Regions from separate parts of the Klebsiella sp. HN106 genome, predicted to be linked through region 1. Evidence: predicted binding sites of a transcription regulator. Region 1 holds the regulator's gene; each other region holds the start of a gene.
The links. Region 1 encodes CRP, which controls carbon source genes, mostly activating them, when cyclic AMP is high. Its sites were predicted from a motif close to ATGTGANNNNNNTCACAT; they were not measured.
Positions count from the first base shown of each region.

Region 2: the regulator CRP is predicted to act here: its motif matches at 6,036-6,053, upstream of deoC (deoxyribose-phosphate aldolase).
Region 3: the regulator CRP is predicted to act here: its motif matches at 3,638-3,655, upstream of ACSIPU_RS13665 (YfcZ/YiiS family protein).

Region 1 is NZ_JBLURD010000011.1:162,456-169,480, forward strand. It holds gene ppiA (peptidylprolyl isomerase A) at 1-360, shown strand, start outside; gene ACSIPU_RS22085 (YhfG family protein) at 468-635, shown strand; gene ACSIPU_RS22090 (putative adenosine monophosphate-protein transferase Fic) at 625-1,227, shown strand; gene pabA (aminodeoxychorismate synthase component 2) at 1,259-1,822, shown strand; gene argD (bifunctional acetylornithine/succinyldiaminopimelate transaminase) at 1,913-3,133, shown strand; gene ACSIPU_RS22105 (YccS/YhfK family putative transporter) at 3,123-5,201, opposite strand; gene crp (cAMP-activated global transcriptional regulator CRP) at 5,253-5,885, opposite strand; gene ACSIPU_RS22115 (OsmC family protein) at 6,190-6,594, shown strand; gene ACSIPU_RS22120 (phosphoribulokinase) at 6,641-7,025, opposite strand, start outside.
Region 2 is NZ_JBLURD010000008.1:76,353-83,377, forward strand. It holds gene ACSIPU_RS18895 (YtjB family periplasmic protein) at 1-544, shown strand, start outside; gene lplA (lipoate--protein ligase LplA) at 555-1,571, shown strand; gene deoD (purine-nucleoside phosphorylase) at 1,626-2,348, opposite strand; gene deoB (phosphopentomutase) at 2,442-3,665, opposite strand; gene deoA (thymidine phosphorylase) at 3,718-5,040, opposite strand; gene deoC (deoxyribose-phosphate aldolase) at 5,119-5,898, opposite strand; gene ACSIPU_RS18925 (NupC/NupG family nucleoside CNT transporter) at 6,313-7,025, opposite strand, start outside.
Region 3 is NZ_JBLURD010000004.1:209,169-216,193, reverse strand. It holds gene fadJ (fatty acid oxidation complex subunit alpha FadJ) at 1-1,779, opposite strand, end outside; gene fadI (acetyl-CoA C-acyltransferase FadI) at 1,779-3,089, opposite strand; gene ACSIPU_RS13665 (YfcZ/YiiS family protein) at 3,249-3,533, opposite strand; gene fadL (long-chain fatty acid transporter FadL) at 3,905-5,269, shown strand; gene mlaA (phospholipid-binding lipoprotein MlaA) at 5,332-6,093, opposite strand; gene ACSIPU_RS13650 (formate/nitrite transporter family protein) at 6,352-7,025, shown strand, end outside.

The DNA.
Region 1 (7,025 bases):
CGTGTGATCCCGGGCTTTATGGTGCAGGGCGGCGGCTTTAACGAACAGATGCAGCAGAAACAGCCTAATCCGCCGATTAAAAATGAAGCCGACAACGGTCTGCGCAACACGCGCGGCACCATCGCCATGGCGCGTACTGCCGATCAGGACAGCGCCACCAGCCAGTTCTTTATCAATATTGCGGATAACGCCTTCCTCGATCATGGCCAGCGTGATTTCGGCTATGCGGTGTTTGGTAAAGTAGTCAAAGGCATGGACGTCGCGGATAAAATTTCTCAGGTGCCGACTCACAACGTTGGGCCGTATCAAAATGTTCCGTCCAAACCTATCGTTATTCTTTCCGCAAAAGTACTGCCGTAATCTTAATTGCGCGGGTAACGCTCACCCGCGCATTCCCCGCTTCCCTGCGAAATCGCTTTTTGCCGCTTATACTTGTGGCTACTGCGGACATGTCAGGGAGGTGTTAAATGAAAAAGCTCACCGAAAAACAGAAATCCCGACTCTGGGAGGATCGACGCAACGTGAATTTTCAGGCCAGCCGGCGGCTGGAGGGCGTCGATATTCCGCTAATCAACCTTACTCCCGAAGAAGCCCTGGCGCGTATTGCGGCGTTAAGGAGCCACTATGAGCGATAAATTTGGTGAGGGCCGGGATCCTTATCTTTACTCCGGTCTGCAGGTCATGCGTAACCGCTTAGGTATCCGCCAGGCACAGCGCCTTGAGCAGGCGGCGTGGGAGCTGACCGCGCTACGCGCGGCAACCATCGAACTCGGGCCACTGGTGCGCGGCTTGCCTCATCTCTGCGCGATTCATCGCCAGCTCTATCAGGATATTTTCGACTGGGCGGGACAACTGCGTGAAGTGGATATCTATCAGGGCGACACCCGTTTCTGCCATTTCGCCTATATCGAAAAAGAGGGGAACACGCTCTTTCAGGCCCTGGAAGAGGAAGGCTATCTGGTGGGGCTTGCTCAGGATAAATTCATTGAACGTCTCGCTCATTACTACTGCGAAATTAACGTCCTGCATCCTTTCCGAATCGGCAACGGCCTGGCGCAACGCATTTTCTTTGAACAACTGGCTATTCATGCTGGCTATACGCTGGACTGGCGTGATATTGCCGTCGATGTATGGAACCAGGCCAACCAGAGTGGCGCAATGGGCGACCTTTCTCCACTGCAGACGATATTTCGTAAAGTGGTAAGCGAAGCTGCGGAAACTGAGTAGAATAGCGCGGTTCTTTGTTCCCGGAGCCGCTATGATCCTGCTTATCGATAACTACGATTCTTTTACCTGGAATCTGTACCAGTATTTCTGCGAACTTGGGGCAGAAGTGCAGGTCAGGCGTAATGACGAGCTGACGTTAGCGGAAATTGTTGCGCTGGCGCCCGCGAAAATCGTTATTTCGCCGGGGCCCTGCACGCCGAATGAGTCCGGGATTTCGCTGGCGGTTATTCGCCACTTCTCCGGCAAGACGCCAATCTTAGGCGTTTGCCTGGGCCACCAGGCGATAGCCCAGGTTTTCGGCGCCGCGATCGTGCGGGCGGCCAAAGTCATGCACGGGAAAACGTCCCCCATTAGCCATCGTGGCCAGGGGGTATTTCGTGGCCTCAATAATCCGCTAACCGTGACCCGCTACCACTCCCTGCTGATTGACCCGCTAACGCTGCCTGAATGCTTTGAGGTGACCGCTCGCAGCGAGGAAGGTGAGATCATGGGCATTCGCCACCGCGAATTCGACCTTGAGGGCGTGCAATTTCATCCGGAGAGCATTCTCAGCGAACAGGGCCACCAGCTGCTGGCAAACTTCTTCAATCGGTGATTTGTAGTTGCCATGGGTTGATTTTTTATGCATATTTTGTGATTAGATTATCATAATCACTATCGCATAACGAAGAGGGATGGGCACGACATGGCAACTGAACAACCGGCGATCACCCGCGCGACATTCGATGAGGTTATTTTGCCAATTTATGCACCGGCGGAATTTATTCCGGTGAAGGGCAAAGGAAGCCGGGTATGGGATCAGCAGGGGAAAGAGTACGTTGATTTCGCCGGGGGTATTGCCGTGACTGCGCTCGGACATTGCCATCCGGCGCTGGTGGCGGCACTCCATGAACAGGGTGAAAAGCTGTGGCATACCAGCAACGTTTTTACCAACGAACCGGCCCTGCGCCTGGGGCGTAAGCTGGTTGATGCGACGTTCGCCGATCGCGTCGTGTTTATGAACTCCGGAACCGAAGCCAACGAAACGGCTTTTAAGCTGGCGCGCCACTATACCGTCACTCGCCATAGTCCGTACAAAACCAAAATTATTGCCTTCCATAACGCATTCCACGGTCGATCGCTGTTTACCGTCTCCGTTGGCGGGCAGCCGAAATATTCCGATGGTTTTGGGCCTAAACCGGCCGATATCGTTCACGTGCCGTTTAACGATTTACACGCGGTGAAAGCCGTGATGGACGATCATACCTGCGCGGTGGTGGTCGAGCCGATTCAGGGAGAAGGCGGCGTGACCGCAGCGACGCCGGAATTTCTGCAAGGCTTGCGCGATCTGTGCGACCAGCATCAGGCTTTGCTGGTCTTTGATGAAGTTCAGTGCGGTATGGGGCGCACGGGCTCGCTGTTTGCTTATATGCACTATGGCGTGACGCCGGATATTCTGACCAGCGCCAAGGCGCTGGGCGGCGGTTTCCCAATCAGCGCGATGCTGACCACCCATGACATCGCCAGCGCGTTCCACGCCGGTTCTCATGGATCGACCTACGGCGGTAACCCACTGGCCTGCGCGGTGGGCGGAGCGGCGTTCGATCTGATTAACACACCGGAAGTGCTGGACGGCGTCACCGCGAAGCGCGAGCTGTTTGTTGAGCACCTTCAGCAAATTGACGCGCGGTTCGATCTGTTCAGCGATATCCGCGGCATGGGGCTGCTTATCGGCGCCGAGCTTAAGCCGCAGTATCACGGGAAGGCGCGCGATTTCCTCTACGCCGCCGCAGAGGCTGGTGTCATGGTGCTCAATGCCGGACCGGACGTGATGCGCTTTGTACCGTCGCTGGTGATTGATGATAGCGATATTGCTGAAGGCATGACGCGCTTTGCCCAGGCTGTTGAGCGGGTGCTCAGCGCTTAGTGGCGCGCAGCCAGATGCCATGATGCGGACGCTGACGCCATGCCACCGATGAAATCGTGTGCATGGTGTTCAGATGCCCGAGGATGCGCTGCAGATGCTGCTCCATTGTACTGAGCGGGCCGCGAGGAACCTCCGCATCCTGCGCCTCCATGATATTCACATCCCCTGCGCTGCCCGGCCCATCGGAATCCAGCCGCTGCTGGCAGCGCTGGAGCGCAATCTCGCAGGACTCCAGATAACGTTGCGCCAGATCTGGCGTGAGCATATTGTGCTCGCGCGCCAGGGTGGTCATGGCGTTGATATGCTCGACAATAAACTGGCTGTGGGTAACCCACAGCTTCATATCTTCCAGATAGTGCGAGTTAAAACCGGGTTCCTGCATTGCCTGATTCAGCGAGTTAAACAGCGCGTTATGCGCCTGGTTGACGCGCATTCGCTGATAGGCCAGCGCCGGGGCCTGATGGTCGTCGCTGAGGATCAGCCTGATAGCATCCTGATCGGCTTCCAGCGCATCGTGGGCATTTTTGCGCAGCAGGCCGCTTTGCCATTGCGGCCATAGCCAGACCATACCCCCGAAGGCGATCAGGCAGCCAATCAGCGTATCAATCAGCCTGGCAACGATAAACTGTTCGCCGTTCAGGGTGAGTAGCTGCAGGGTATACACTGCCGTTACCGTAAATCCGACCATCGCCCAGCCGTAGTTCTTGCGGATAATCAGATAGCTTAACAGCGTGATAAAGAGCATCGCGGTCAGCGTATAGCCTTCAGGGACGTGAAAGTGCAGCGTCAGTCCGGCAATGACCAGCCCGGCAATGGTTCCTGCAGCCCGGTGGACGATGCGTACTCGGGTGGCGCCGTAGCCGTTTTGCGTCACGAACAGAACCGTCATCAGGATCCAGTAGGGTTTTGGCAGGTTTAGCGCGCTGCCCATCAGGCTGGCGACGCTCAGCATCACGCTGATACGCGCCGCATTTCGTAAGGCCGGCGACTTAAGCGACAGATAGTTTTTCAGGGCAGGCAGCAGCGGCAGGCGACGGGTTTTATCCGCCATCAGGTTACGCGCGTACAGCGGCCGCTGGGTGCGCAGAACCCGGGCAATACGGCTGAAATGCCAGGCGCAAAACTGCCCGACCGGGTTATCGGGATGCTGCCAGGCGATTTTTTCCAGCGCACCGATCTGTTTATCCATCTGAAAGCGCTGAGGATAACGATGGTAAAGGAGATCGTCCGCCAGCACCCGCAGGCGGGCGGCAACGGTTTGCGCGTTCCAGCGAATCACCGCTTCCGCATGGCTGCGCTCCACCAGTTTTTGCACCTCTTCCGGCTGATGAAGGCTGACGGAAATATGCTCCTGCAGGTCCAGTCCAACCTGGAATGCGCGCAGCAGGCGTTTATGATCGCTGCGCTGGTTGGCCGCCAACATATGCATCTGCTGATAGCACTGGGTTATCAGATCTACCACCTTTTGCTGTCGATTAAGCAGCGGCGGCAACGATGTTGAGGGGTCCGTATGCTGGGTAAGCAGACTGTATTTGGCCTCGCAATAATTGGCCAGCTCGCGATACAGCAGACTTAAGGATTCGCGCAGCGGCTGTTCGCGCCAAAGCCAGAACCAGACCCAGTTAAAAACGCCATACCATAACGTCCCGAGCGCGTAGATCAGCAGCGGCTCCCAGATCGGCATGTTGCCCGCGAGACTGAGCGTAAATATAGCCGCGATAAGCGAGGCGGGCAGCAGCCTTGCGTGCAGAGAGCTGATTTCGGCCGTGACGCCGAGGATGAGCGCCAGACCCGTGAGGATCAGCGGCAAAGGTATTTCTCGCTGCAGAAGGAGTTGAACGATAAGGCTACTGCCGGCAAACAGGCAGCCGCCGATAATCAGGCGTTTAAAGAAACGCTTATGCGGTGTATCCAGCCCGGCAACGTTGCAGCAGGCGGGAACAAGAGAAAACAGCAGCCCCTGCTGTAGATGACCGAACAGAAGCCCTATCGCAACCGGCAGACACAACACCAGCGTTTGCCGCAGTGCATAGTTGACTTCCGGGTGGTAAATCAGCCTGCGCCACATGAGGGGAAAACAAAAACGGCGTATTGTCAGGCAATACGCCGTTTTACCGACTTAACGGGTACCGTAGACGACGATAGTTTTACCGTGTGCCGAGATCAGGTTTTGATCTTCCAGCATTTTCAGGATGCGGCCAACGGTTTCGCGAGAGCATCCGACAATCTGACCGATTTCCTGGCGGGTAATTTTAATTTGCATACCGTCCGGGTGGGTCATCGCATCCGGCTGTTTTGCCAGGTTCAGCAGCGTCTGGGCGATACGACCAGTCACGTCGAGGAAAGCGAGGTTGCCCACTTTTTCCGACGTAACCTGCAGACGGCGCGCCATCTGCGAAGAGAGACGCATCAGGATATCCGGGTTAACCTGGATCAGCTGACGGAATTTTTTGTAGGAGATTTCGGCCACTTCACATGCGGTTTTCGCACGTACCCAGGCGCTACGCTCCTGACCTTCTTCAAACAGGCCTAATTCACCGATGAAATCGCCCTGGTTGAGGTAAGAGAGGATCATCTCTTTACCTTCTTCATCCTTGATGAGTACAGCCACGGAGCCCTTAACGATGTAGTACAACGTTTCTGCTTTTTCACCCTGGTGGATCAGCGTGCTCTTTGATGGGTACTTATGAATGTGGCAATGAGACAAGAACCATTCAAGGGTAGGGTCTGTTTGCGGTTTGCCAAGCACCATGCGCGGTTATCCTCTGTTATAAGCTATCTCCGGGTGCCGACACTACACGGCATCCGGGCATGCAATCGTATTGAATCCCTATACCTGGGAATCCGGCTGAAAGTGTTCTGCAGCCTGTAATGTGAACTCCTCTGCATACATGCAGTACATCAATGTATTACTGTAGCATCCAGACTGTTTTAGCATAGCTTTCGCCGCATGTCTCCTGGTGTCTCGCTTCAGCATGACCCAGGTCGCCTTCCGTTGCGAGAATTGTTATCTACGCGTAATCTGTCAGGAAAATTACAGCCCTGGAGTTAAATTTATGCAAGCGCGAGTGAAGTGGGTTGAAGGGTTAACCTTCATCGGTGAGTCGGCTTCTGGCCACCAGATTCTGATGGACGGTAATTCCGGGGATAAAGCGCCCAGCCCGATGGAAATGGTGCTAATGGCGGCAGGCGGGTGCAGCGCGATTGACGTGGTTTCCATTTTGCAGAAGGGGCGTCATAACGTCACCAACTGCGAAGTTAAGCTGACCTCGGAGCGTCGCGAAGAGGCGCCGCGTCTGTTTACCCATATCAATCTGCACTTTATCGTGACCGGTAAGGAGTTAAAAGACGCGGCCGTTTCCCGCGCCGTTGACCTGTCGGCGGAAAAATACTGCTCGGTGGCGCTGATGCTTGAGAAGGCGGTAAACATTACTCACTCTTATGAAGTGATCGAAGGATAAACGGAACCGACCCCGGTAGGTTATGTTGCCGCCGGGGCGATCGCAGCTAGCTTATTTTCTTGCCTTCCATCAGCCGTTCAACCAGCGGCGCCATAATCAGCTCCATCGCCAGCCCCATTTTTCCGCCCGGTACCACCAGCGTGTTCATATGTGAGATAAACGAACCCTGAAGCATCGCCAGAAGCCACGGAAAATCGATATTTTTCAGGTTGCGGAAATGAATCACCACGAAGCTTTCATCCAGGGAAGGGATGGCTTTGGCCGCAAAGGGATTGGACGTATCCACCGTGGGGACGCGCTGGAAGTTGAGATGGGTGCGCGAAAACTGCGGGGTGATAAAGTTGATGTAGTCCTCCATCGAGCGGACCACCGAGTCCATCACCGCCTCCCGAGAGTGGCCGCGTTCGCTGGTGTCGCGGATAAGCTTCTGG
Region 2 (7,025 bases), on a different contig from region 1:
TAGCCAGAACAGTCAGAAGCAGCGCAATCCGCAGCTGGAAGAACTGGCCCGCACGCTCGCCCAGCAGGTCACGCTGAACCTGGCGCCGCTGATGCACAGCGAAACGCCCGACGAAAAGCGAATTAGCCAGCTGCTGGACCAGCTTACCCATAAAAGCCGGATCCTCGACGCCGGCGTGTATGACGAACAGGGTGACCTGGTGGCGCGTTCCGGCGAAAGCGTCGAGGTACGCGATCGGCTGGCGCTGGACGGGAAAAAAGCGGGCGGCTACTTCAACCAGCAAATCGTTGAGCCTGTTCAGGGTAAAAATGGGCCGCTCGGCTACCTGCGCCTGACGCTGGATACCCACACGTTAGCCACCGAAGCGCAACAGGTCGATAATACCACCAATATCCTGCGTCTGATGCTGCTGCTATCTCTGGCCATCGGCGTCGTCCTGACGCGCACCCTGCTGCAGGGAAAACGTACCCGCTGGCAGCAATCGCCTTTCCTGCTTACCGCCAATAAGCCGGTGCAGGATGAAGATAAAGATGAATCAGAATAAGGAAATCGCTATGCCCACGCTGCGCCTGCTGCTCTCTGACTCTTACGACCCCTGGTTCAATCTGGCGGTTGAGGAGTCCATTTTTCGCCAGATGCCCGCAACTCAACGGGTGCTGTTTCTGTGGCGCAACGCCGATACGGTGGTCATTGGCCGCGCACAAAACCCGTGGAAAGAGTGCAACACCCGACGTATGGAAGAAGACAACGTGCGCCTGGCGCGTCGCAGCAGCGGCGGCGGCGCGGTATTCCACGATCTGGGCAATACCTGCTTTACCTTTATGGCCGGAAAGCCAGAGTACGATAAAACCGTTTCCACGAATATCGTCCTGACGGCGCTGAATTCGCTGGGCGTCACGGCGGAAGCCTCAGGCCGTAACGATCTGGTCGTAAAAACCGCTGAAGGCGACCGAAAAGTCTCCGGCTCCGCCTATCGCGAAACGATGGATCGCGGCTTTCACCACGGAACGCTGCTGCTGAACGCCGATTTAAACCGTCTGGCCAACTACCTCAATCCCGATAAGAAAAAGCTGCAGGCTAAAGGCATTACCTCCGTACGCGGGCGCGTAGCCAATCTGGTCGAGCTGCTACCGGGCATTACCCATCAGCAGGTCTGCGAGGCGATCCAGGAGGCGTTTTTCGCCCATTACGGCGAACGCGTCACTGCAGAAGTGATCTCCCCGGAGAAAATGCCGGACCTGCCGAATTTTGCCGCGACCTTTGCTCGCCAGAGCAGCTGGGAGTGGAACTTTGGCCAGGCACCGGCTTTCAGCCATCTGCTGGACGAACGTTTTACCTGGGGCGGCGTAGAGCTCCATTTCGACGTCGAAAAAGGCCATATCACGCGCACTCAGGTCTTTACCGACAGCCTTAACCCGGCACCGCTGGAAGCGCTTGCCGCCCGACTGCAGGGCTGCCCGTACCGCGCGGATATGCTGCAGCAGGAGTGCGAGGCTTTATTCGTTGATTTCCCGGAGCAGGAGAAAGAGCTGCGTGAGCTGTCGGCGTGGATTGCCGGCGCGGTACGCTAACGTGCGGTCAGATCACGTCGCCCCTCTCCCATAGGGAGAGGGAGGAAGAGATGATTACTCTTTATCGCCCAGCAGAACGGATTCCAGCGCGATTTTGATCATATCGTTGAAGGTCGTCTGGCGTTCAGCAGCCGTGGTCTGCTCGTGGGTACGGATGTGGTCAGATACGGTGCAGATGGTCAGCGCTTTCGCGCCGAATTCCGCCGCGACGCCGTAGATCCCGGCCGCTTCCATTTCCACGCCCAGAATGCCGTATTTTTCCATTACGTCGAACATCTCACCGCCGTCCGGCGCATAAAACAGATCAGCAGAGAAGATGTTGCCCACGCGAGCGTCAACGCCCAGCGCTTTTGCCGCGTCAACCGCGTTACGCACCATGCCAAAGTCGGCAATCGCCGCAAAGTCGTGGTCTTTGAAACGCATACGGTTAACTTTAGAGTCGGTGCAGGCGCCCATGCCGATAACCACGTCGCGCAGTTTAACGTCCATACGCACCGCGCCGCAGGAGCCTACGCGAATGATTTTTTTGACGCCGAAGTCGGTGATCAGCTCTTTCGCATAAATGGAGCAGGAGGGGATACCCATACCGTGACCCATAACGGAAATTTTGCGGCCTTTATAGGTACCGGTGAAGCCCAGCATACCGCGGACGTTGTTTACTTCACGGATATCTTCAAGGAAAGTTTCGGCAATGTGCTTCGCGCGCAGCGGGTCGCCAGGCATCAGCACAACGTCAGCGAAATCGCCCATTTCTGCGTTAATGTGTGGAGTAGCCATCGTTAAATCCTTCTGAATGTTATACCTGATGGCGGCTACGCCTAATCAGGCTGACAAAAAAGGCCCGGTGAGCGTGACTCACCGGGCAAAAAATCACAGCATGTTTTTGCCGTATTCCATCGGAGACGTACCGAAGTACGTTGCCAGAGTCTGGCCGATATCGGCGAAGGTTTCGCGGTGACCCAGCGAACCCGGCTTCACTTTCGGGCCATAAATCAGTACCGGAATATGTTCGCGGGTATGGTCAGTACCGGTCCAGGTCGGGTCGCAGCCGTGGTCAGCGGTCAGGATCAGAATGTCATCTTCCCCTACCAGTTCCATCAGCTCCGGCAGACGGCGATCGAACAGCTCCAGACCCGCAGCATAGCCAGCAACATCTCGGCGGTGGCCCCAGGAAGAGTCGAAGTCCACGAAGTTGGTGAAGACGATGGTTTCGTCCCCCGCTTCTTTCATCTCTTTAATGGTGGCGTCAAACAGCGCATCCAGACCGGTCGCCTTCACTTTTTTAGTAATGCCGCAGTTGGCATAGATGTCGGCGATTTTACCGACCGAAACCACCTGCCCTTTTTTCTCGTCAACCAGCTTCTGTAGCACCGTCGGTGCCGGCGGCTCAACGGCCAGATCGTGGCGGTTACCGGTGCGCTGGAAGTGACCGGCTTTGTCGCCGATAAACGGACGCGCAATAACGCGGCCGATGTTGTAGCCGCCTTCGGTCAGCTCTTCACGCGCGATTTCGCACAGTTCGTACAGCTTATCGAGACCAAAGGTCTCTTCATGGCAGGCAATCTGGAACACCGAGTCAGCAGAGGTATAGAAAATCGGCTTGCCGGTTTTCATATGCTCTTCGCCCAGTTGATCGAGGATAACGGTACCGGAAGAGTGGCAGTTGCCGAGGTAGCCCGGCAGATTTGCGCGCTTAACCAGTTTATCAAGCAGCTCCTGCGGGAAGCTGTTTTCATGCTCAGGAAAGTAGCCCCAGTCAAACAGAACCGGCACGCCGGCGATTTCCCAGTGGCCTGACGGGGTGTCTTTGCCGGAAGAGAGCTCATGCGCCCATGCGTAAGCGCCGATAACTTCCGCGTTGCCGTCCATACCGGCTGCAACTTTACCGGTAGAACCTTCATGGGCCTTAACCAGCCCCAGGCGGGTCAGATTAGGCAAATTGAGCGGACCTTTACGGCCGTTGTCAGCCTCGCCTTTGGCACAAGCTTCTGCAATATGGCCCATGGTGTCTGAACCGACGTCGCCAAAGCGTTCAGCGTCTTCAGTCGCACCGATGCCGAATGAGTCCAGCACCATAATAAATGCACGTTTCATATTATTCTCCGTACCTTTTGCGCTGCAAAAAAGCGATCAGATCAGTATATAACTATTCGGTGATACGACGATAGACTGTCGGCGTAATTTCAGGCGCTTTATCGTCAAGTTTTATGGCCGCTTTCACTGCTTTGGCCGCTTCCTGCCAGCTGTTCTCATCTTTCGCATGGATAACCGCCAGCGGCTGCTGCGTATCAATGCGCGCGCCGAGGGGAACCATGTCGGTGAAGCCGACGCTGTAATCAATTAGATCTGCAGCCTGACGGCGACCGCCGCCCATAGAGACCACCGCCATGCCCAGCGCGCGAGTGTCCATTTCGGCAACAAATCCTTCGCCTTCGGCGTAGACCGCTTTGCTTAGCATCGCGCCCGGCAGGTATTTATCGTAGTTTTCCACGAAATCGCCAGGGCCTTTTTGCGCCGCCACCATCCGGCCAAAGACTTCTGCGGCTTTACCGTTATCAAGCACCGCCTGAAGCTTAGCCCGCGCATCGGCATCGTTCTCCGCCAGCTTGCCGGAAATCAGCATCTCAACGCAGAGCGCCATCGTCACCTCAAGCAGCCGCGGATTGCGGTACTCGCCGGTGAGGAACTGCACGGCTTCCCGCACTTCCACCGCATTACCGGCGCTGGAAGCCAGCACCTGGTTCATATCGGTCAACAGGGCTGTCGTCCGCACGCCGGCGCCATTAGCAACGCCGACGATCGCTTCGGCCAGCGCGGCGGAAAGCTCATAAGTGGGCATAAAGGCGCCGCTGCCGACTTTGACATCCATCACCAGCGCGTCCAGCCCTTCCGCCAGCTTCTTGGCGAGAATCGAGGCGGTGATCAGCGGGATAGAGTCCACCGTCGCGGTGATATCACGCGTGGCGTAAAAACGTTTGTCCGCCGGTGCCAGAGAGCTGGTCTGCCCGATAATCGCGACGCCGACATCTTTAATGATTTCACGGAAGCGGCTATCGTCCGGGAAGATATCGAAACCGGGGATCGCTTCCAGCTTGTCCAGCGTACCGCCGGTATGACCGAGTCCGCGGCCGGAGATCATCGGTACATAGCCGCCGCAGGCAGCGACCATCGGCCCCAGCATCAGGGAAGTCACATCGCCTACGCCGCCGGTAGAGTGTTTATCGACAATTGGGCCGTTAAGATTAAGGCTCTTCCAGTCGAGGACGGTTCCTGAATCCCGCATCGCCATGGTCAGCGAAACGCGTTCCGGCATAGACATATCGTGGAAAAAAATGGTCATCGCCAGCGCGGCGATCTGCCCTTCAGAGATGGTGTTATCGCGGATACCGTTAATGAAAAAACGAATTTCTTCATCGCTCAGCGCATGACCATCACGTTTTTTACGAATAATTTCTTGTGCGAGAAACAAGATTACCTCCCGAGGAAAGAGTCAAAGACTAACCTCAGGCCGGACGACATCCGGCCTTAAGGTCAGACAAATTACGTATTAGTAGCTGCTGGCGCTCTTACCATCGCCGTGACCCAACGCTTTCAGCAGGCTTGCCAGCAGGCTGGAAGCGCCGAAGCGATAGTGGCGAGAATCGGCCCAGTCGGCCCCGAACAGCTCATCAGCAATGGCGAGGAACTTTTGCGCGTCTTCCGCGCTGCGCACGCCGCCTGCCGGTTTGAAGCCAACGCTCTGCTGAACACCCATATCGCGGATGACTTCCAGCATAATGCGCGCGCTTTCCGGGGTCGCATTCACCGGAACTTTACCGGTCGACGTTTTGATAAAATCAGCGCCGGCTTTGATGGAAATTTCAGACGCTTTACGAATCAGCGCTTCTTCTTTCAGCTCGCCGGTTTCGATAATGACTTTCAGCAGCACGTTTGCTGCCGCGCAGGCTTCTTTACAGGCTTTGACCAGGTCAAAACCCACCTGTTCGTTGCCCGCAATCAGCGCGCGATAAGGGAAGACGACGTCGACTTCATCCGCGCCGTAGGCAATCGCCGCGCGGGTTTCCGCCAGCGCAATATCGATATCATCGTTACCGTGCGGGAAGTTGGTCACCGTCGCAATGCGGATATCCGGGGTTCCCTGTTCGTTCAGCGTTTTGCGCGCGATCGGGATAAAGCGCGGGTAGATACACACTGCGGCGGTATTCCCTACCGGTGTTTTGGCCTGATGACACAACGCGATCACTTTCTCATTAGTGTCGTCATCATTCAGGGTGGTCAGGTCCATCAGTTTCAACGCGCGCAGGCTGCTGGCAGTTAAATCAGTCATTTCATACTCCGACGGCGTATTGCCGGTTAAAAGTTTGTTCACCTTGCGAGTCTGTTACTATTGTAACATTGCCTCGCCGCCACACTTCGATATACATCACAGTTAATGAAAACTAATTGCCAATTTGCATTGCTGTGACGTGATTTAAATCACACTAAATAGCCAAGCCCGGGCTTCATGAGCGTACAGCACTTTATAAGCATAAACAGCAAGCTCCGGCCCGACGGAATGTTATTATTATAACATATCCGAACGCGACAACTCGATATCAGCAGGGTCATTTTGTGCGAACAACGGCGAAAAAGAGCACTAACGATGGAAAAACAGAGCGTTGCAGGATGATGGAATTTTAACAATTGTGATAAAAATACCGGCGGCAGCGCCGCCACCGGTATTTTCTCGCTGAAGGACGCGTTATAGCGCGAGGAAGACGCCTGCGATGGTGGCGCTCATCAGATTTGAGAGCGTACCCGCCGCCACCGCCCGCATGCCCAGCTGTGCGATTTCCTGGCGGCGATTGGGCGCCATACCGCCTAAACCGCCAATCAGAATGGCAATGGATGACAGGTTGGCAAAACCGCAAAGGGCAAAGGAGATAATGGCCTTAGTGTGGGTTGAAATGACCTGCAAACCTGCGGCAGCCACCTCGGCGTCGGCTTTCAGATATTCGCCGAAATTCATATAGGCTACAAACTCATTGATGATCAGCTTCTGGCCGATAAATGAGCCGGCCACGGTGGCTTCACTCCATGGAACGCCAATCACCCACGCCAGCGGCGAGAAGACCCAGCCGAGAATCATTTGCAGCGACAGATCCGGGTAGTTAAACCAGCCGCCCACGCCGGAGAGGATCCCGTTAACCAGCGCAATCAGCGCGATAAACGCCAGCAGCATCGCGCCAACGTTAAGCGCCAGCTGCATCCCCGAAGCTGCCCCGGATGCGGCAGCATCCAGTACGTTTGCCGGCGCTTCCGGATCGGCGTCATTTTTTTCCAGCGCCGGGCTATCTTGCGGCTGCTCGGTTTCCGGCACGATAATTTTCGCAAACAGCAGGCCGCCCGGTGCCGCCATAAATGAAGCGGCAATCAGATATTCTAACGGTACGCCCATCTGGGCATAACCGGCCA
Region 3 (7,025 bases), on a different contig from region 1:
GCTTTTACGCCCTTTTACCGCATAAAGATAGAAACCCCGGTTATTTTTTCTCCCTTTGCGATCGTCATTCAGAATTGCGCTAATGATGTTTGCAGGCGGGCTAAAACGCTCTCCCCATGCCGCCTCCAGAACGGGAATAATTTTAGTGCCGGTCTCGATCCCCACTTCATCAAGAAGCTGAATTGGCCCTACCGGAAAGCCAAATTGAACCAACGACTTATCAATGTGATCGATCGGCTCCCCTTCTATTAACAGGCGCATGGCTTCATTAATATAGGGCGCGAGAATTCGGTTAACATAAAATCCGGCTTTATCCGCGACGACAATCGGCGTTTTCCCCTGCAGCTTCGCCAGCTTTACCACCGTGGCAATAGTCTGCCGATCGGTACCACGATGTGGAATCACTTCGACCAGCGGCATTTTTTCTACCGGGCTGAAAAAGTGCAGGCCGATAACCCGATGCGGTCTGCTCGCTTGCGCCGCGATCTCTGCGATCGGTAAAGACGACGTATTAGAGGCAAAGATCGTCTCCGGGTGGCAGTGTTGTTCCACTTCGCTGACCATTTTCTGCTTGAGCGTCAGATCTTCAAATACCGCTTCGATCACCACATCGCGATGGGCAAAGCCCTGGTAATCCAGCGAACCGGTAATCAACCCCATCTGGCGATCGCGCTCGCTGGCGCGCAGATAGCGGCGGCGCACCTGTTTATCGAGCAGATCCCAACTGTATTTCAATGCATGATTTATCCCGCGCGGCTGAATGTCCTTAATGCGGACCGGCAATTCTCCTTTGCATGCGGTGACGTAGGCGATGCCGCCCCCCATCAGTCCTCCGCCAAGAATGCCCACGCTACGCAGCGCGACGGGCTGCGCATCCGCACCGCGATCCTTTTTTAGATCGGTGCTGGCGAAAAAAATCGATCGTAGCGCCTGCGATTGCGGCGTCATCGCCAGCTCGCCAAAAGCGCGGGCTTCTTCTGCGTATCCGCTGCTGCAGCCCTGCGCCAGTCCGGTCTCAATCACCTGCAGAATGCGCTCAGTTGCCGGGTAGTTGCCCTGGGTTTTGTGATGCGTCTTTTTCGCTACCAGACGAAACAGCAGGCTGCGGGCGAGAGGTCCTGCGAGAATACGTTCGCGCGCCGGGACGGTACGGCTTGCCGGACGACCTTTAAGAGCCCGTTCAACTGCGGTTTGTAGCAGGATGGTCTGTGGCACCACTTCATCGACCAGTCCCGCCTTCAGAGCCTGGCGCGGGCGAAGCTGTTTGCCGGTCAGGATCATCTCCAGCGCGCTGCTGACGCCAATTAATCGCGGTAAACGCTGGGTGCCGCCAGAACCTGGCAGCAGGCCCAACTGAACTTCCGGCAGGCCAAGCCGGGTTTTATTATCATCGCTGCATACCCGCCCGTGGCAGGCCAGCGCCAGTTCCAGGCCTCCGCCCAGGCATGCGCCGTGAATTGCGGCGATCACTGGAATGGGGAGCCCGTGGATCTCGGCCATGATTTGCTGCCCCTGACGGGCCAGCGCCTCCGCTTCCTGAGCGGAATGACAGCGGGCAATCATGTTGATATCGGCCCCGGCGATAAAGTTATCCGCTTTTGCGGAAATAAATACCGCGCCGCGCAGTTCTTTATTGTCGCGGAGCTGACGGATAATTCCCCGCACCTCGCTGGCGAACTCAGCTTTCAGGGTGTTCATTTTTTCACCTGGCGCGTCAATGGTGATGACAGCGATATTGTCCGGGCGAACCTCAAGCGTAAATGCCGACACGGTTTCCATCATTCGGCCTCCAGAACCATAGCTGAACCCAACCCACCCGCCGCGCAGGCGGTAACCAGCCCAAATCCTCCGCCGCGACGCTGCAGTTCATGCAGCGTTTGGGTAATCATTCGCGCGCCGGTGGCGGCAAAGGGATGGCCGTAGGCAATCGAACCGCCAAGCACGTTGAATTTGCTCTCATCGACTTCGCCGATAGCCTGAGAGCGGCCAAGCACCTCACGGGCAAATCGATCGCTGGCCATGCATTGCAAATTCGCCAGCGTTTGCGCAGCAAAGGCTTCATGCATATCAATCAGGGTTAAATCGGCCAGCGTCAGCCCGGCTCTTTCCAGCGCCAGCGGCGTCGACCACGCCGGACCCAGCAGCATATCCTGGCGAACATCAATCGCGGTAAAAGCGTAGCTGCGCAGGTAGCCCAGCGGTATTAACCCAAGCGCTTTAGCCCGGGATTCGGTCATCAGGATCACCGCCGCCGCCCCATCGGTTAACGGCGTACTGTTAGCGGCGGTCACGCTACCGTGTTTGCGATCGAAGGCCGGACGTAACTTTTGGTAATCTGCCAGCGTTGAATTCTTACGGATGTTGTTATCCTGTTCCAGAGGTTCACGGAACGGCGGCGTGTAGGCAGTCATGACTTCTGCCGTTAATTTCCCTTCCTCCCAGGCCCTCGCCGCAAGCTGGTGCGAACGAAGCGCCAGCGCATCCTGCCGCTCACGCGTGATACCCCACGTTTTCGCCATCTGCTCAGCGGTATCGCCCATCCGCAGACCGGTGGAATATTCGGCAACAGCTGGTGGCACAGGGAGAAGATCGCGGAAACGCAGCCGGGAAAAGAGCTTCAGGCGCTGTCCCAAAGTGCGGGCTTTGTTGGCATCAACAAGCGTTCTGGCAAGTTTTTTGCTCACGCCAATGGGCAATACGGAAGAGGAGTCGGCCCCGCCGGCGATGCCTGCATGAATGGTTCCCGCCATCAGGCTCTCCGCGACGTTGGCCACCGCCTGAAAGCTGGTCGCACAGGCGCGACTGACGCTATAGGCATCAGTATGTACGCTCATACCGGTACCCAGCACAATTTCCCGCGCGATGTTCGGTGCTTCCGGCATCTGTACCACCTGACCAAATACCAGCAGGTCTATTATATCCGCGGGGATATTGCTGCGAGCCAGCATTTCGCCGACCACCAGCTTACCTAAATCAACGGCTGGAACGCCGTGGAAAGCCGTCGCCTGCCGGGCAAACGGCGTACGTAAACCGCTGACGATGGCGATACGATCGCCCTGACGGGTGACTAGCGGTAATGCCTGACTCATAACGCTCCCCTGTTAACCGATAAAACAAAGTGGTCTGACCTGATAACAGTTTTAACTAATATTTTACATTAAGCCAATCGGGGAACAGAAAAAGTGCGAGCCAAAACACATTGATTAGAAAAGATAACGCCCCTGCGAGGAGGAGCGTTTGGGAAGGGATTAACGCAGGCCGAGCTGGAAAATCAGGGTTTCAGCTTCGCAGCTAAACACGAAATCGATATCCAGCTTCACGCCGCCATCAACATCAGTAAAGGTCGGGGTGATTTTGCACGGCTCCGATTCAACATTACGCGCTCTTTCACTCAATGCGGCAAGCATTTCTTCCGCTTCGGCGCGGTTCGCAAACACGCGGCTATAAGATGCGGTGCAATCGGTGTTGTCCATGATGGTACCAACATCCATACAGCAGCAAACCGGGGTTTCATCAGCACTGCATTTACTCATCGTAGATTTCCTCTGTATATGCACTCAAGGTGCCAGACAAATAATGTGCTTATTTTACGCCCGGGGCATGCCTGCCTCCAGTCGTTAATGGCGACAAAGGAGATAAGTGACCGAAATCACACTTAAAAATGATCCAAAACAAAAAGTGCCTACTTTGGATTGCGGGTACCCCGGCAAATTTGCCAACTGGATCGCGTTTCTTAGATCACAATTGAAAAAACTTATAAACAAACTTGCAACATATCATCTGGTCAGACCTATACTCAGCGCACTGGTCTGATTTCTCTGTCGTAAAGCAGACCCTACACTTCGCGCTCCTGTTACAGCATGTAACATTGTTTAAATAAAAATAACTCTATGAGGTTATGGGCATGAGCCAGAAAACCCGCCTTACCCAATCTGCCCTTGCAGTGGCTGTAGCACTTGTTTCAAGCCAGGCCTGGTCGGCAGGCTTTCAGTTAAACGAATTCTCTTCATCGGGCCTTGGTCGCGCCTATTCAGGTGAAGGAGCTATTGCTGACGATGCTGGAAACGTCAGCCGTAACCCGGCATTGATTATGATGTTCGACCGTCCGACTTTCTCGGGCGGCGCTATTTTTGTCGATCCTGATGTCAACGTCACCGGCAGTTCAGTTATCGGTAATGACGCCAGCCAGGACAATATCGCGCCAACCGCATGGGTACCCAATCTGCACTTTGTGGCGCCGATTAACGACCAGTTTGGCTGGGGGGCTTCTCTGACGTCTAACTATGGTTTAGCCACCGAGTTCAACAATGATTTTGCCGCGGGCTCAATGGGCGGTACAACCGACCTCGAAACCCTCAACCTCAATCTGAGCGGCGCCTATCGTCTCAACGATCACTGGAGCTTTGGTTTAGGCTTTGACGCCGTCTATGCCAGAGCTAAACTAGAGCGCTACGCGGGCGATTTACCGGATATTATCGGCGCGCAGCTACCGGGAATGGTGAAAGCCGGCAAACTCTCTCCGGCCCAAGCCGCGGCAATTGGTCAACAGGCTGGCGGTATCAGCCGCGATACGCAAATCGCTCGTCTGAAGGGTGATGAGTGGGGCTTCGGCTGGAATGCGGGCATTTTATATGAAGTCGATAAAAACAACCGCTACGGCTTAACCTACCGCTCTGAGGTCAAAGTTGATTTTGACGGAGATTATAAGAGCAGTCTGCCGTCATCCCTCAACCCTATTAACTCTGCCCTCGGTCTGGGACTGCCTTACGGCACAGGTGGTTCGACAATCGGCGGTTCTCTGACGTTGAATCTGCCCGAAATGTGGGAAATCTCAGGTTATAACCGCGTAGCGCCAAAATGGGCCGTTCACTACAGCCTGGCTTATACCAGCTGGAGCCAGTTCCAGGAGCTGAAAGCCACCAAAACCAGCGGCGGCGAAACGCTGTTCTATAAAGATGAAGGTTTTAAAGATTCCTATCGTATCGCTCTGGGTACCACCTATTACCATGACGATAACTGGACCTTCCGTACCGGTATCGCCTTTGATGATAGCCCGGTTCCGGCTTCCAATCGTTCCATCTCTATCCCGGATCAGGATCGCCTGTGGCTCAGCGCCGGTACGACTTACGCCTTTAATAAAGATGCTTCCGTCGACGTCGGTGTGTCCTATATGCACGGTCAGCACGTCGAATTTACAGAAGGGCCGTATACCTTTAAATCAGAAGGTAAAGCCTGGCTGTACGGCGCGAACTTTAACTACCGTTTCTAATCAACAGCAGCAACAAAAAAGGGTGAACATCATGTTCACCCTTTTTACTTTCAACCCGACGGTTACTGTGAATCGATATCTTTGAGATCGCCTTCAATCGCCTGAGCGTTGGGGTTCTCATTCGGAGAAAGTTTACCGCCGTTGGCGATAAAATCATGACGCTGGAAGTAAGCTTCACGCATCAGGATATACGGATCGGAGGACTGACGGAGCAAGCCATCGGAATCCAGCAGCTGCGCGCGGGTTTCGACTCCCTCTACCATCCATTTACCAATAGACATCGGCCATGTCAGCCAGGAAAGAACCGGATACAAGTCATCAGCCATATCACCGCCTTCATCACGCAGCGTAAAGCTGCCGTAGAAAGGCAACTGCACATAGGGGCCGTATCCCACACCATAGTGACCCAGGGTGCTACCGAAGCGAGCAGGCTCAACGCGTTGCAGTTTTGGATTCGCCATTCCCGCTACATCAACCAGCCCACCCATCCCGAGGAGTGTGTTCAGGAAGAAACGCGTAAAGTGCACCATACCTTTATAGGGATCGCCCTTCAGGAAGGAGTTCACCATTACCGCAGGTTCTTCAAGGTTGCTGGTAAAATTGCTCAGACCATTACGCGCCGGCTGCGGAACATAATCTCGCCACGCTACGGCAACAGGCCGAAGAACATAAGGATCGACAACATTGTAGTTGAAGTTGAACATGGTTCGGTTAAAACCTTCAAGCGGATCTGAACGCCCCTGCGGTAGATCGCCAGAACCAGAACTGGCGCACCCCACCAGCAATGTGGCGCCAAGCGCAAGCGCCGACAGGCGAAAATTCATAGGTATCTCCCTGTTAATTTTAGCTATCGCTGGGGGTTATCCGAGGACAGCCGCCTCCATTAAGATATCGCCCGTAAGCATGTGCCTGCTTTCAGCATAGCCTTTTTTGGCATCGTTGTTGATGCCCCCGATTCTATACACATTTTGCAATTTCCGTATTGCTAATCTTGTCATTACAAAGAATTTAGGAGCTTATCCACTCCAAATAACCGAAACCGCTCTACGATTATAATAAAGACCAGCCGTTGAGGAAAAGTTATGAAGCCGCAAACTCACCATGATAGTGAAGATGTTGAGGTTGAAAGTGAAGAAAAACAGAATGGTGAAGAAATTGAGGTGGATGAAGAACGCCTGCCTTCACAGGCGATGGCTACGCATGAAGTGATTCGCCAGGAAGGAGAGAAAGAGCTTGAGCGCGATGCCATGGCGCTCCTCTGGTCAGCGATTGCAGCAGGACTCTCAATGGGGGCTTCGCTGGTTGCCAAAGGCATATTCCATGTCCATCTCAGCGAGCTGCCCGGCGGTTTTTTGCTGGAAAATCTCGGCTACACCTTTGGCTTTGTTATCGTCATTCTCGCTCGGCAACAGCTGTTCACCGAGAATACCGTCACCGCCGTCCTGCCGATTATGCATAAACCCACGCTCAGCAATATCGGCCTGCTGTTACGTTTATGGGGTGTTGTACTGGCGGGTAACTTAATTGGAACCGCTATCGCAGCATGGGCGTTCGATGTCATGCCCGTGTTCGATGAACCGACTCGCGAAGCCTTTCTTAAAATCAGCCTGAAGGTGATGCAAAATCCTCCGCTGGAGATGTTTGCCAATGCGATTATCTCCGGTTGGCTGGTCGCAACCATGGTGTGGATGTTTCCCGCCGCAGGCTCCGCGAAAATTATCGTCATCATCCTGATGACCTGGCTTATCGCCCTGGC